Regions from separate parts of the Mixta intestinalis genome, predicted to be linked through region 1. Evidence: predicted binding sites of a transcription regulator. Region 1 holds the regulator's gene; the other holds the start of a gene.
The links. The regulator CRP, encoded in region 1, controls carbon source genes, mostly activating them, when cyclic AMP is high. The targets are predictions, from matches to a motif close to ATGTGANNNNNNTCACAT.

Region 2: garD (galactarate dehydratase) is a predicted target of CRP. The motif match lies at 4,876-4,893, and genes of this name have one in related genera.

What each region holds. Positions count from the first base shown of each region.
Region 1 is NZ_CP028271.1:4,194,803-4,202,097, reverse strand. Features, by position in the region: gene C7M51_RS19415 (phosphoribulokinase) at 1-521, shown strand, start outside; gene C7M51_RS19410 (OsmC family protein) at 527-934, opposite strand; gene crp (cAMP-activated global transcriptional regulator CRP) at 1,233-1,865, shown strand; gene C7M51_RS19400 (YccS/YhfK family putative transporter) at 1,928-4,006, shown strand; gene argD (bifunctional acetylornithine/succinyldiaminopimelate transaminase) at 4,034-5,257, opposite strand; gene C7M51_RS19390 (aminodeoxychorismate synthase component II) at 5,324-5,935, opposite strand; gene C7M51_RS19385 (putative adenosine monophosphate-protein transferase Fic) at 5,977-6,570, opposite strand; gene C7M51_RS19380 (YhfG family protein) at 6,560-6,730, opposite strand; gene ppiA (peptidylprolyl isomerase A) at 6,828-7,295, opposite strand, start outside.
Region 2 is NZ_CP028271.1:2,769,080-2,776,374, reverse strand. Features, by position in the region: gene queF (NADPH-dependent 7-cyano-7-deazaguanine reductase QueF) at 1-286, opposite strand, end outside; gene syd (SecY-interacting protein) at 391-945, shown strand; gene C7M51_RS12795 (YqcC family protein) at 1,545-1,880, shown strand; gene truC (tRNA pseudouridine(65) synthase TruC) at 1,880-2,659, shown strand; gene C7M51_RS12785 (flavodoxin) at 2,671-3,117, shown strand; gene garD (galactarate dehydratase) at 3,142-4,704, opposite strand; gene C7M51_RS12775 (MFS transporter) at 5,217-6,563, shown strand; gene C7M51_RS12770 (enolase C-terminal domain-like protein) at 6,573-7,295, shown strand, end outside.

The DNA.
Region 1 (7,295 bases):
GGCAGCCGCTGCCGGAGCCAACGGACGTCCTGTTCTACGAGGGGCTGCACGGTGGCGTTGTGACTCAACAGCATAACGTTGCAGAACAGGTAGATCTGCTGGTTGGCGTGGTGCCCATCGTTAACCTTGAGTGGATTCAGAAACTGGTGCGCGATACCAGCGAACGCGGACATTCCCGCGAGGCGGTGATGGATTCGGTGGTGCGCTCGATGGAAGATTACATCAACTACATTACGCCGCAGTTCTCCCGCACTCACATTAACTTCCAGCGCGTGCCTACGGTCGATACCTCGAACCCTTTTGCTGCCCGCGCGATTCCTTCGCTGGATGAAAGCTTTGTCGTCATCCACTTTCGCGGACTGGAGAACATCGATTTCCCTTATCTGCTGGCGATGCTACAGGGCTCGTTTATTTCGCATATCAATACGCTGGTAGTACCCGGCGGCAAAATGGGGCTGGCGATGGAATTGATCATGCTGCCGCTGGTACAACGTCTGGTTGAAGGAAAGCAGGTTGCTTAAGGATGTCAGGCAATCTCCATGCATTCGTAGCTGTGGGTAATGGCAACACCCTTACCCAGCATAATCGCTACGGAACAATATTTTTCCGCAGAAAGCTCAACGGCGCGCGCTACCGCTTTGTCACTCAGCCCTTTACCGCTGACGATAAAGTGCAGGTTGATGCGGGTAAATATGCGCGGAGCCTGCTCGTGTCGCTCGGAGGTCAGCCGCACCTCGCAGTCGGTGACCGCGTTTCGGCCTTTTTGCAGGATCGATACTACGTCAACGGCGCTGCAACCGCCCGCTGCCATCAGCACCATTTCCATGGGGCTCGGCGCTTTATCGCCGGAGTTACCATCCATCAGAACCTGATGCCCTGAAGCGGACTCGCCTAAAAAAGTGAGTCCTTCCACCCATTTTACTCGTGCCTGCATATTCATTATTCCCGGGATAATGCCGCTTACTGTCAGCCTACGCTTTCAGCAGCTAAACGGCAATTGTCCGATTCACCTCAAGCTGAAGCGAGACAACAGGAGACACCAGGATAAAGCTGTGCTACAAACAAAGCTGTAATATTTTCGTTCTCAGAAACGAAAACGGGACTTTTTCACGCCCTGGCGCGCCAGAATTGCCCGGATAAATTTCCAACAGAAAACGCTTTACCATTTCAACGCCTGACAGGGAAACTGCCCCCTGTATTTAGGGCACGATTACAACAGAGGATAACAGCGAATGGTTCTCGGCAAACCGCAAACAGACCCTACTCTCGAATGGTTCCTGTCACATTGCCATATCCACAAATATCCATCAAAAAGTACGTTGATTCACCAGGGTGAAAAGGCCGAAACGCTCTATTACATCGTAAAAGGTGCAGTCGCGGTGCTGATCAAGGATGAAGAAGGCAAAGAGATGATCCTCTCCTACCTCAACCAAGGTGATTTCATTGGCGAGCTTGGCCTGTTCGAAGAAGGCCAGGAACGCAGCGCATGGGTACGGGCAAAAACCGCTTGTGAAGTGGCTGAGATTTCCTACAAAAAATTTCGTCAGCTGATTCAGGTGAATCCTGATATCCTGATGCGGCTGTCTGCTCAGATGGCGCGTCGTCTGCAGGTTACCTCGGAGAAAGTGGGCAATTTAGCTTTCCTCGACGTTACGGGCCGCATCGCACAGACGCTGCTTAATCTGGCAAAACAGCCTGATGCCATGACCCACCCGGACGGTATGCAGATCAAAATCACCCGTCAGGAGATCGGCCAGATTGTCGGCTGCTCACGTGAAACGGTGGGACGCATCCTGAAAATGTTGGAGGATCAAAATCTGATCTCCGCTCATGGTAAGACGATTGTCGTTTACGGCACCCGTTAAGCTTAATTGATCGCACGGCGTGGTGCCCTGCATCACGCCGTGTTTATTTTTGTGATGTGGTGATGTGGCGGAGAATTATCTACCATCCTGAAGTGAACTATGCGCTGCGTCAGACGCTGGTGCTCTGTTTGCCGGTGGCGATCGGCTGGCTGTTAGGGGATTTGCAAAAGGGACTGCTGTTTTCGCTGGTGCCCGCCTGCTGCAATATCGCCGGGCTGGATACGCCGCATAAACGCTTCTTCAAACGGCTGATCGTTGGCGGCTCGCTCTTCGCGCTCAGCAGCTTTCTTATTCAGTGGCTCTCGCTGCACCATATTCCGCTGCCCGTCACCCTCTTTACTATGGCTCTGCTGCTGGGCGTTACCGGTGAAATCGGGCCGCTACATGCCCGTCTGCTTCCAGCCTCGCTGATTGCCGCGATTTTCACTCTCGGCCTGGTGGGGCAAATGCCCATCTGGGTGCCGCCGCTGCTCTATATCGCAGGTACTTTCTGGTATGGGCTGTTTAACTGGCTCTGGTTTCGTCTCTGGAAAGAACAGCCGCTGCGTGAAACGCTAAGCCTGCTCTACCGTGAGCTGGCCGACTACTGTGAAGCAAAATATACCCTGCTCACGCAGCTTACCGATCCGGAAAAAGCGCTGCCGCCGCTGCTGGCGCGCCAGCAAAAAGCGGTCGATCTGATCAATACCTGCTATCAGCAAATGCATATGCTGGCCGCCAATCGCGATCACAGCCATCAACGTCTGACGCGCGCCTTTCAGGTCGCGCTCGATCTACAGGAGCACATTTCCGTCAGCCTGCATCAGCCAAAAGAAGTACAGAAGCTGGTAGAGCAGAGCCACGCGGAGGCGGTGATTCGCTGGAACGCACAAACCATCGCTGCCCGATTGCGTGAGCTGGCGGACGATATGCTCTATCACCGTATGCCGCCGCGCTTCAGTATGGAAAAACCGCTGCTGGGCCTGGAAAAAATTGCGCGTCAGCATCCTGAAAATCCGGTTGGTCATTTTTGCTATTACCACTTCAGCCGCATCGCCCGCGTGCTGCGCACGCAGCGCCCACTCTACCGACGTGATTTACTGGCAGACAGGCAGCGACGGCTTCCGTTATTGCCCGCGTTGCGCAGCTACCTCTCCTTAAAATCGGCTGCGCTACGCACCGCCGGACGTTTTGCCGTAATGCTGGTATTCGGTAGCGTGCTGGCGCTGGCGTTTAATGTGCCTAAGCCGTGGTGGATTCTGATGACCATTATGTTCGTCAGCCAGAACGGCTACCGCGCCACGCGCGTGCGTATCCAGCACCGCGCCATCGGCACGCTCGCCGGACTGGCTATCGCCGCCGCTACGCTGCGCTTTTCAGTGCCGGAATCGGTGGTACTGTCGATCATGCTGGTGATTACGCTGGTCAGCTACCTCTTTATCCGCAAGTATTACGGTTGGGCGACGATTGGTTTTACCGTTACCGCAGTTTATTCATTACAGCTGCTGGCGCTCAACGGCGCGCAGTTTCTGCTGCCGCGTCTGATGGATACGCTGGTAGGCTGCTGTATCGCCTTCGGCGGGATGGTGTGGCTGTGGCCGCAGTGGCAGAGCGGGCTGCTACGCCAAAACGCGCATGATGCGCTGGAAGCCGATCAGGAAGCGCTGCGCATGTTGCTGGGCGATGAGCATTCACCACAGAAGCTTGCCTGGCAGCGTGTGCTGGTAAATCAGGCGCACAATGCCCTGTTTAACTCGCTGAATCAGGCAATGCAGGAACCAGCCTTTAACACTCGCTATCTGAACGATATGAAGCTGTGGGTCACCCACAGCCAGTTTATCGTTGAGCATATTAACGCCATGACGATCCTGGCACGTGAACACACGATGCTGACACCGGAGCTGGCCCAACGTTATCTGCAATCCTGTGAAATTGCGCTACAGCGCTGCCAGCAGCGGCTGGAGTATGACGGCCCTGGTCAGGAAACCAATATCCTGGAGAGTCAACACAGCGGTCAGGAGAGCGGTGCGGTCACAATTATGGAACGCCACGTCAGACGCATTCTTGAGCATCTGTCGGTAATGCACACCATCTCTTCGCTTGCCTGGAGCCAGCGGCCACAGCACGGTAAATGGCTGGTACGGCGGCTGCGCAAAGGATAAAAAAGCGCGCCTGCTGGCGCGCCGTGTTCAGCCTGCGTTTAACGCTTTTTCTGCCGCCCTGGCAAAACGCGCCATGCCGTCGCCGATATCCGCCAGCGGAATTACCAGCGAAGGCGCAAAACGGATCACGTCAGTGCCAGCCGTCAGCACCATAACGCCTTCGGTTGCGGCGGCGTGTAAAATGTCACGCGCTTTTCCCTGATACTGCGGTTTTAGCTGCGCGCCAATCAGTAGCCCTTTGCCCCGTACCTCGCTAAACAGCTCCAGTTTGGTGTTGATTGCTTCCAGCGCCTCGATAAAGCGCTGACGCCGCTGCGCCACGCCTTCCAGTACCTGCGGCGTATTAATGATATCCAGCGCCGCTTCTGCTACGGCGCAGGCCAGCGGATTGCCGCCGTAGGTGGTGCCATGCACGCCGGGCGACATCGCTGAGGCGATTTCTTCCGTGGTCAGCATCGCGCTAACCGGGAAGCCGCCGCCCAGCGCTTTCGCCGTGGTAAGAATATCGGGACGAATATCGTAGTGCTCATAAGCGAACAGCTTACCGCTGCGCCCCATCCCGCTCTGTACTTCATCCAGCACCAGCAGCGCCTGATGACGATCGCATAGCTGACGCAGCCCCTGCATAAACGCCTGCGTAGCGGGCAACACCCCTCCTTCGCCCTGAATCGGCTCGACCACCACCGCGCAGGTGTGATCGTCAATTACCGCTTTCACCGCCTCGAGATCGTTAAAGGGCACATGGATAATATCTGCCGGTTTCGGTCCGAAGCCGTCAGAATATTTAGGCTGTCCACCGACAGAAACGGTAAACAGCGTGCGGCCATGAAAAGCATTATGGAAAGCAATAATTTTACTTTTATAGGGAGAGTGGCGCGTAGCGGCATAATAGCGGGCCAGCTTGAAGGCGGCCTCGTTGGCTTCAGCACCGGAGTTAGCGAAGAAAACGCGCTCGGCAAAGGTAGCATTGATCAGTTTGCTGGCCAGACGCAGCGCCGGTTCGTTAGTAAATACGTTGCTGGTATGCCACAGCGTCTCGCCCTGGGTTTTCAACGCCTCCACCAGCGCCGGATGGCAGTGGCCCAGGGCAGTGACGGCGATGCCGCCGGAAAAATCGATATACTCTTTGCCATCGCGATCCCAAACGCGGCTACCTTTTCCTCTGACCGGCACAAACTGCGCTGGTGCATAAACAGGCAAAATCACCTTATCAAACGTCTCACGCGTTACCGTTAATTTGTCTGCTACCATTCGCTACCTCTTCTGCTGAGCCATCAAACCTCAATGAAAAAATAATCAATAAAAGTGCATAATAAGTCAAATGAATTTACCAGTCGCCGCTGCGACTTTCGGCTGACGTAGCAAAAAATTAGCTAATAGCTGGTGCCCCTGCTGGCTGAGAATACTTTCCGGGTGAAACTGCACGCCTTCCACATCCAGCGTGGTATGCCGTAGCCCCATAATTTCGTCAGGCTGGTCATCACGCAAACTCCAGGCGGTGACTTCCAGGCAATCTGGCAGCGTCTCTTTTTCCACAATCAGCGAATGATAACGCGTCACGGTAAGCGGCTGCGCCAGGCCAGCGAACAGGCCACGCTGCTGATGTTTAATAGCGGAGGTTTTACCGTGCATCACCTGACGTGCGCGGATAACACGCGCGCCAAATACCTGTGCCAGCGCCTGATGTCCGAGACATACGCCCAGCACCGGCAGTTTTCCGGCAAAGGCGCGTATGGCATCAAGGGAGATACCTGACTCGTCAGGCGAACAGGGGCCGGGAGAGATAACGAGATGCGTCAACGGCAGCGACTGCATCTCGGCAAGGGAAATTTCATCATTACGGCGCACCAGCACTTCTGCACCCAGCTCGCAGAAATACTGGTAGAGGTTCCAGGTAAAGGAGTCGTAATTATCAATAAGCAGCAGCATTGTTGCTCCGGGTTGGGACAAAACGCTGCCATTCTACGCGCTTACTTCACCTCGCTCACTACGCTGGCAAAGATATTAGTTAGCGCCTGTAAATCACCGCTCACGCTCTCTTTATTCGCTTTCAGCCACGCCTCTCGATCGGTTTTGCTCCAGTCGATATCATATCCGGCGTGAATGATCAGCTGTTCAAAGAACAGACGCTGTGCGCGCCCGTTACCGTCGCGGAACGGATGCAGCATGTTAATTTCACAATAATAGTGCGCCAGCCGCGCAACAAATTGCTCAAACGGCAGATCGGCCAGGCCGTTCTCCTCCTCCAGCGCTTCCATCAGCGCATTGCCCTCTTTTTCAATATATTCAAAGTGGCAAAACGGTGTATCGTCCAGGTAGAGATCGATTTCTCGGATTTCTCCGGCCCAGTCATAAAGATCCTGAAACAGCGTGCGATGAATCAGGCAGAGATAAGGGAAACCAAGATTGCGCGGCCCCAGTTCGATCGTTGCGGCACGCAGCGAGGTGAAAGCGGCTTCCGCTTTTTGCAGTTGGGCAGCATCGTGAATATCGAGGCGGTTGCGCAGCACATCATCGTTTTGCCAGTAGTAAGGATCGCGTTCGGTCATTGCGTTAGCCGCCATATTGCCTCCATAACGTCTGCAGACGTTCTGTGGCCTGCCCGGTATCCAGCGTGACTTCTACAAACATTAAGCCTTCCAGTTTGCTACTGGCCAGAAAATTGGCGTTACGCCGCTGCTGCCACAGCGTGGCTTTCTGCTTTTCGGTCAGTTTTGTTGGCATGCTGCCTCCGGTCAGGGAAAAGATGACCTAAGTATAAGCAGCAAAACGGGGCTCTGCTGGCGGAGGCATAGCCGCCGCGGGCGCGGCGGCATAATGATCAGGGCAGGACTTTAGCGGAAAGGATAACAACGGGCTTGCTGGGAACGTTCTGGTAAGGACCAATATTTTTGGTCGGCACCTGCGAAATTTTATCCGCCACGTCCATACCTTTTACCACTTTACCGAAAACGGCGTAGCCGAAATCGCGCTGGCCGTGATCAAGGAAAGCGTTATCGGTCACATTGATAAAGAACTGGCTGGTCGCGCTGTCTTTTTCTGCGGTACGCGCCATCGCGATAGTGCCACGCGTATTACGCAGGCCATTGTCCGCTTCATTTTTAATCGGGCTGTTGGTAGGCTTCTGCTGCATATCGCTGGTGAAGCCGCCGCCCTGGATCATAAAGCCGGGGATAACGCGGTGAAAAGTTGTATTGTTGTAAAAGCCGCTATTAACGTAATCAACAAAATTCTTAACTGACACCGGCGCTTTTTGATTATTCAGTTCAAGTTCGATATTACCGGCGGA
Region 2 (7,295 bases), 1.4 Mb from region 1:
AGAGCTTGAAACTCTTTGATTCGATCAAATTAAGGCTGTCAGCACGCAGCGAGATTTCGCCGATGGCAACCTGCGGTACGCCTTTCGCGTTCAGCCAGGAGAGCTCATACAATGTCCAGATATCGGCCCCATGAAAAGGCAGATTGTCGGGATAAAGCCCCAGCGGTTCGCGATTAAGCGAACGGGGAACCGCCTGCAACAGGCCTGGCTCATAGCAATCCTGATAGGCGGTGGGTTTTCCCAGAGTCAGGCCGGCAAGCGCCTGATGTTGTTCATAAGAAGACATAGCGTAACCTCAAAACCACCCGAAAAGGCGAGTGCGTCTTTTCCTGTAAAAAGAAACGATAAATAAAGGCTGTAAGTGTAACCCAGACAGCCTGGAGTGAAAAAATGAATGATCAGACCGCCATTGCGCTCAAGACGTTTACTGAGCGTTACTGTCAGCAGTGGCAACAGCAGCACGGGCATCTTCCTTTCAGCGAGGAGCTTTATGGTATACCTTCCCCCTGCGTAGTTGAGAATCGCGAAGAGGGCGTTTTATGGCAGCCACGGCCTTTTGACGCTGAGCCACAGCTTGCGGCAGTAGAGCGGGCGCTCGATTTGCAGTTGCAGCCTGCGGTGGTGGATTATTATACAACGCAATATGCGGGCGATATGCAGGCAATGTTAGACCAACAGCCGATCACATTACTTCAGGTCTGGAGCGAAGCCGACTTTGTTCGTGTACAGGAAAACCTGATTGGGCACCTGGTGATGAAAAGGCGTTTAAAACAAACTCCGACACTTTTCATTGCAACCACAGAATCTGATCTGGATGTGATTTCTGTATGCAATCTAAATGGAGAAGTTATTCTTGAAACGTTGGGAACGCCAAAGCGCCAAATTTTGGCACCAAATATTCAGACATTTCTCAAGAATTTACAACCGTTTAGTGGCCGTTTTTAAGAGATCGTCTTACATGTTTGTGAGATATGTCTCACAACGACTGTGAGAGATCGCCAGGATAAAAAGCAGAAAATCAGAAGTTCTTTTTGTGAAAATAATGTAAATCATAAACTTAGTGATATCAGGGGCTTCAGAATCACGCCAGGAGGAGTTGTTAAAGGAAAAGGTAGCTTGTTTCCTACAAGGGCCAGGGCAAAATAGGCCACATCGGAAAGGGAATCCGAGGATTGGAAAACGTCATGGATGGCGTTCATCAGGATGATGGTTCCGCAAAGGATGTGCGTTTAAGGGATAGCTTCAGGATGAAGCAGTAAGTTCCAGGATGGAACGACAGGGACACCTCCAGGATGGAGAATGGGAGCCGGTCAGGATGACTGGTGGGCCAGGAAAGCCAAAGGAGCATCGCCAGGAAGGCGATAATGTCAGGAAGACAAAAGGGAAAAGTTTTCAAGGAAGAGCAGGGAGCGTCGAAGTAGCAGGATAGCTGCAAACGAACCGGGAGCACTGTAAAACAGTGCTCCCTTTTTTTGTGCCGCGCGTTCTCCCCGCCGCCCGCCAATGCTATGCTTGCCGCCCTGAAAATTTCACCCGTTGTGAGGATGTCCATGCACCGAGAACATCAGGTCCGCCAGGGGTTGCTGGCAGTTGAAGCCCTACTGAAAGCGCAGGCGCTGTGGCAGAATGAAGCGCCCGATGCCTCTGCCTTTGCCAGCACGCAGCCCTTTTTTCTCGATACCATGCAGCCGCTGGAGTGGCTTCAGTGGGTGCTGATTCCACGTATGCATGCGCTGCTGGACGCCGGGGCCGAGCTGCCGCAAAACTTCGCTATCGCCCCCTATTATGAGATGTCGCTGACGGCAGATGTGGCCTGCCGGGAAGAACTGCTGGGTCACCTTAACGCGCTTGATGCGCTGTTTGTTGTGGCAGGCCACTAATGCTGGACATTATCTATCAGGATGAGTGGCTGGTCGCGGTCAATAAGCCCGCTGGCTGGCTGGTACATCGCAGCTGGCTGGATCGCAAAGAAAAAGTTGTCGTGATGCAAACGGTACGCGATCAGATTGGTCAGCATGTTTTTACCGCTCATCGGCTCGATCGGCCTACCTCCGGCGTGTTGCTGATGGGGCTTTCCAGCGAGGTTGGCCGCCTGCTGGCGCAGCAGTTTGAACAACATCAGATGGTGAAAACCTATCACGCCGTGGTACGCGGCTGGCTGGAAGGAGCCGATCGGCTCGATTATCCGCTCACTGAGGAGCTGGATAAGATTGGCGATAAATATGCCGCGCAGGATAAAGGACCGCAGGAGGCCGTTACCGACTGGCGCGGGTTGGCTATAACGGAACAGGCGGTTGCCATTGGTCGCTACGCCACCGCGCGTTACAGCCTGATTGAGCTACAGCCTGCCACCGGACGTAAGCATCAGCTACGTCGTCACCTCGCACACCTGCGTCATCCGATTATTGGCGATACCACGCATGGCGATCTGCGCCAGAATCGCGGCGCGGCCCGGCATTTCGGCTGTGGACGCCTGATGCTGCACGCCAGCAGCCTGGCGCTTAATCATCCGGTAACCGGCGAGCCGTTAGTGATTCGTGCCGGGCTGGACGCTATCTGGCAGCGGATGATGCAGCAGTTTGGCTGGCAGCACTGTCTCCCCGATCTTCCCAGGGTTGAGTTTGATTCACAGCCAGGTCAGGATAGGGCATCACAATAAGGGAGAAGGTTATGGCGCAAATAGGTATTTTCGTCGGCACCGTTTACGGCAACGCGTTGCTGGTAGCGGAAGAGGCTGAGCCCATCCTGCAACAGCAGGGGCATCAGGTGGCGATTTTTGAAGATCCCAGCCTTGACGACTGGCAGCAGTACAGCGATAAAGTGGCGCTGATCGTTACGTCTACCACCGGACATGGCGATTTTCCTGACAGTATCGCCGGTTTATACCACGCGGTTAAGGATAAGCTGGGCCATCAGCCTCAGCTGCGCTACGGCGTGATTGCGCTGGGCGACAGCAGCTATGAGAATTTCTGCGGCGCGGGAAAAACGTTCGATGCGCAGCTGCAGGAGCAGGGCGCATCGCGTATTGGTGACGTGCTGTTAGTGGATGCGATGGAAGCACCGGAGCCGGAAAGCGTCACCTCACCCTGGGTGGAAAGCTGGGGCAAGCTGCTCTGACTTTCTCCGCTCCGGTAGCTGGCATCAGGTGACCGGGGCCGGGTTAAATACCGCCAGCGCGTTACGAATCCCCCAGCGGTCGGACCAGGTTTGCTGCCGTCCGCTGGCGATATCCAGAATCATTTCAAACAGACGCCAGCCCACCTGCTCAATGGTTTCTTCGCCTGTGGCGATAGTTCCCGCATTGATATCCATTAAATCGTGCCAGCGCGTTGCCAGCGCGGTGCGCGTCGCCATTTTTATTACCGGAATCGCCGCGAGGCCATAAGGCGTGCCGCGTCCGGTGGTGAACACCTGTAGCGTAATGCCGGAAGCCATCTGCTGCGTGCCGCAGACAAAATCGCTGGCGGGCGTTGCCGCATAGATCAGGCCGCGTTTAGTGGGACGCTGACCGGGTGATAACACTTCGACGATGGCGCTGCGTCCTGATTTGGCGATAGAGCCGAGCGCTTTTTCCACCACGTTTGCCAGGCCGCCTTTTTTGTTGCCCGGAGACGGGTTGGCGCTGCGATCGGTTTTGCCCTGGCTCAGGTAGTCATCATACCAGGCCATCTCTTCCAACAGGCGCTTGCCGGTCGCTACATCTGCCGCACGCGGCGTAAGCAAATGAATGGCATCGCGCACTTCGGTAACTTCAGAGAACATTACCGTCGCACCGCAGCGCACCAGCAGATCGGAGGCGAAGCCGACCGCCGGGTTAGCGGTAACGCCGGAGAAGGCATCGCTGCCGCCGCACTGCATGCCGACAATCAGTTCGGAGGCCGGGCAGGTTTCGCGCTGGCGCTGATTCAGACGCTGCAAATGACGATCTGCCACGCGCAGGATCTCCTGCACCATGGCTTCAAAGCCCACATGGCGTTCATCCTGCAAACGCACAATATCTTCTTCACCGACAGAAATCGCCTGCACATCGTCGCCGCTGGCGGCCAGCAGTTTTTCCGGCTGGAGCTTCTCACAGCCGAGGCCGACCACCATCACCTCGCCACCGAAGTTAGCGTTCAGCGCCAGGTTATGAATTGTGCGGATCGGTACTACCGCCGCAGGCGCATTGATTGCCACACCGCAGCCGTAAAGGTGATTAAGCGCGACCACGCCATCCACGTTTGGATAACGCGGCAGCAGTTCGCGTTCGATAATGTTAACCACATAATCGACTACGCCCGCTACGCAGTGGACGCTGGTAGTGATCCCCAGCAGGTTACGGGTGCCGACGCTGCCATCCGCGTTGCGATATCCTTCAAAGGTGTACCCTTCCAGCGGCGGCAGCGGTTCAGGAACGCGTGTCGCCAGCGGCAGACTTTCCAGCGGCGGCGCTTCGGGCAATTCCACCAGGGATTCATCAATCCAGCTGCCCTGCGGAATATCCCGCAGCGCATAGCCGATCACTTCGCCGTAGCGGCGTATTGCTGCGCCACGGGCGATAGGCGTCAGCGCCACTTTATGTCCCTGCGGAATATGCTCTGTCAGTTGCAGCCCACATGGGAAAACGGCGCCTGCAGAGAGGCCGTTATCATTCACCACGATCGCGACATTATCGTCTTCGTGTACCCGAATATAACGCGGTGTTTCTTCACGAATCGTTTTCATTGCTTTGGTTTCCAGTAAACGGAAAAGTCAAAAGGGGAAACGGCGCAGGCGAATGCTGCATTACTGTTTTTGCTGACGGTAAGTATAAAGAGGGGGAACCCCGCCAGCACTATGCATATGAACGATTTTATCCGCCTGATACGTCTTCTTTTCTGGCTTCAGTACAAGTGCAAGTGAAGAGGCTCACAAACCCAACCCACAGCCCTCCTGGCTTCCCGTTAACGCCCCTGAAAAAGATGATTTCGTGAGCAGTGCCGCAGGTGGTTAGGCAATTGCATTAATTTAAACGTATAACCCGCGTAAATGTGGGGCGTTCGTCCAGTGAATTGGCCGTGCCCGCTCCATATACTTTCCCCAAGTTCGACGACAGGTGAATCAGCTGCGCTGCATATAACCGTTTTTGCTAACGAATAATAATCACCGTGTTTAACCCAACCTCATTCTGATACTCAACATGTTGTGTATGCAGTCAGAGTGGAAAGTAGCGTACCGCTATATTTCAGGAGTGCATCATGAATTCATACAGCCAGGCGGAAAGTGCCGTAGAAAAAAGGACTAACGCACGATACTGGATCGTGGTGATGCTGTTTATCGTCACCTCATTCAACTATGGCGACCGTGCCACCTTATCCATTGCCGGTTCTCAAATGGCAAAAGATATCGGGCTCGATCCGGTCGGCATGGGCTATATCTTCTCTGCGTTCTCATGGGCTTACGTTATCGGACAAATCCCCGGTGGCTGGTTGCTCGATCGTTTTGGTTCAAAACGCGTTTATTTCTGGAGTATCTTCATTTGGTCGCTGTTTACCCTGTTACAGGGATTCGTCGATATCTTTGAAGGCTTCAGCGTCATTATCGCGCTCTTTACGCTGCGCTTTCTGGTGGGGCTGGCAGAGGCACCCTCTTTCCCCGGTAACAGCCGTATTGTCGCCGCCTGGTTTCCCGCGCACGAACGCGGTACTGCCGTGGCGATTTTTAACTCGGCGCAATATTTTGCCACCGTTATCTTCGCACCAATCATGGGCTGGCTGACCGCGCAGGTAGGCTGGGCGCATGTGTTCTGGTTCATGGGCGGCCTCGGCATCATTATCAGCTTTATCTGGCTGAAAGTGATTCACGATCCAAACGATCATCCGGGTGTTAACCGCGCTGAACTGGAGTACATGGAGAAAGGCGGCGCGCTGATCAACATGGATGCGAAGAAAGAGAAGACGAAACTGAGCAGGGGTGAAAAGTGGGCGCAGATTCGCCAGCTGATTACTTCTCGCATGATGCTCGGTATCTATCTCGGCCAGTACTGCATTAACGCATTGACCTACTTCTTTATTACCTGGTTCCCGGTTTATCTGGTGCAGGCGCGCGGCATGTCAATTCTGAAAGCGGGCTTTATCGCCTCTATCCCGGCCATCTGCGGTTTTATGGGCGGCGTGCTCGGCGGCGTGATTTCCGACTGGCTGATGCGTAAAACCGGCTCGCTGAATATCGCCCGTAAAACGCCAATCGTACTGGGTATGCTGCTCTCCATCTCGATGGTGACCTGTAACTACGTCGAAACCGAATGGGTGGTGGTGTTCTTTATGGCAACCGCATTCTTCGGTAAAGGCATCGGTGCGCTGGGCTGGGCGGTGATGGCGGATACTGCGCCGAAAGAGATCAGCGGTCTGAGCGGCGGCCTGTTTAATATGTTCGGCAATATCTCCGGTATCGTGACGCCTGTTGCTATCGGCTACATCATTGCTTCAACCGGCTCCTATAACGGCGCGCTGATTTATGTCGGTATCCATGCGCTGGTGGCGGTGTTGAGCTACCTGGTACTGGTGGGCGATATCAAACGTATCGAACTGAAAAAGACAGCGTAAGGAGCGATTATGAGTACGCAAAGCACGCCCGTAATTACTGATATGAAGGTAGTGCCGGTCGCTGGTTACGACAGCATGCTGCTCAACATCGGGGGCGCGCATAGCGCCTTCTTTACCCGCAACATCGTGGTGTTGACCGACAGCGCCGGACATATCGGTCTGGGGGAAGCGCCGGGTGGAGAAACCATTTACCAGACGCTGACCGATGCCATCCCGCAGGTGACAGGCCATGAAGTAGGCCGTATGAACCGACTGGTGCAGCAGGTGCACAAAGGTAATCAACACGCCGATTTTGATACCTTCGGCAAAGGTGCCTGGACTTTTGAACTGCGTGTTAACGCGGTTGCAGCGCTGGAAGCGGCGCTGCTTGACCTGCTCGGCCAGTTCCTCAACGTGCCGGTGGCGGAGCTGCTTGGCCCCGGCCAGCAGCGCAGTGAGGTAACGGTATTAGGCTACCTGTTCTATATCGGCGACCGTCGGAAAACCGATTTGCCTTACCTCAGCGGCGAGCAGGCAACGCATGACTGGTATCACCTGCGCCATCAGGAAGCGCTGAATAGCGATGCGGTGGTGCGGCTGGCTGAGGCGGCGCAGGATCGCTACGGTTTTAAAGATTTCAAACTGAAAGGCGGCGTATTGCCGGGCGAACAGGAGATTGAAACGGCGCGTGCGCTGAAAAAACGTTTCCCGGACGCGCGCATCACCGTCGATCCCAACGGAGCCTGGCTGCTT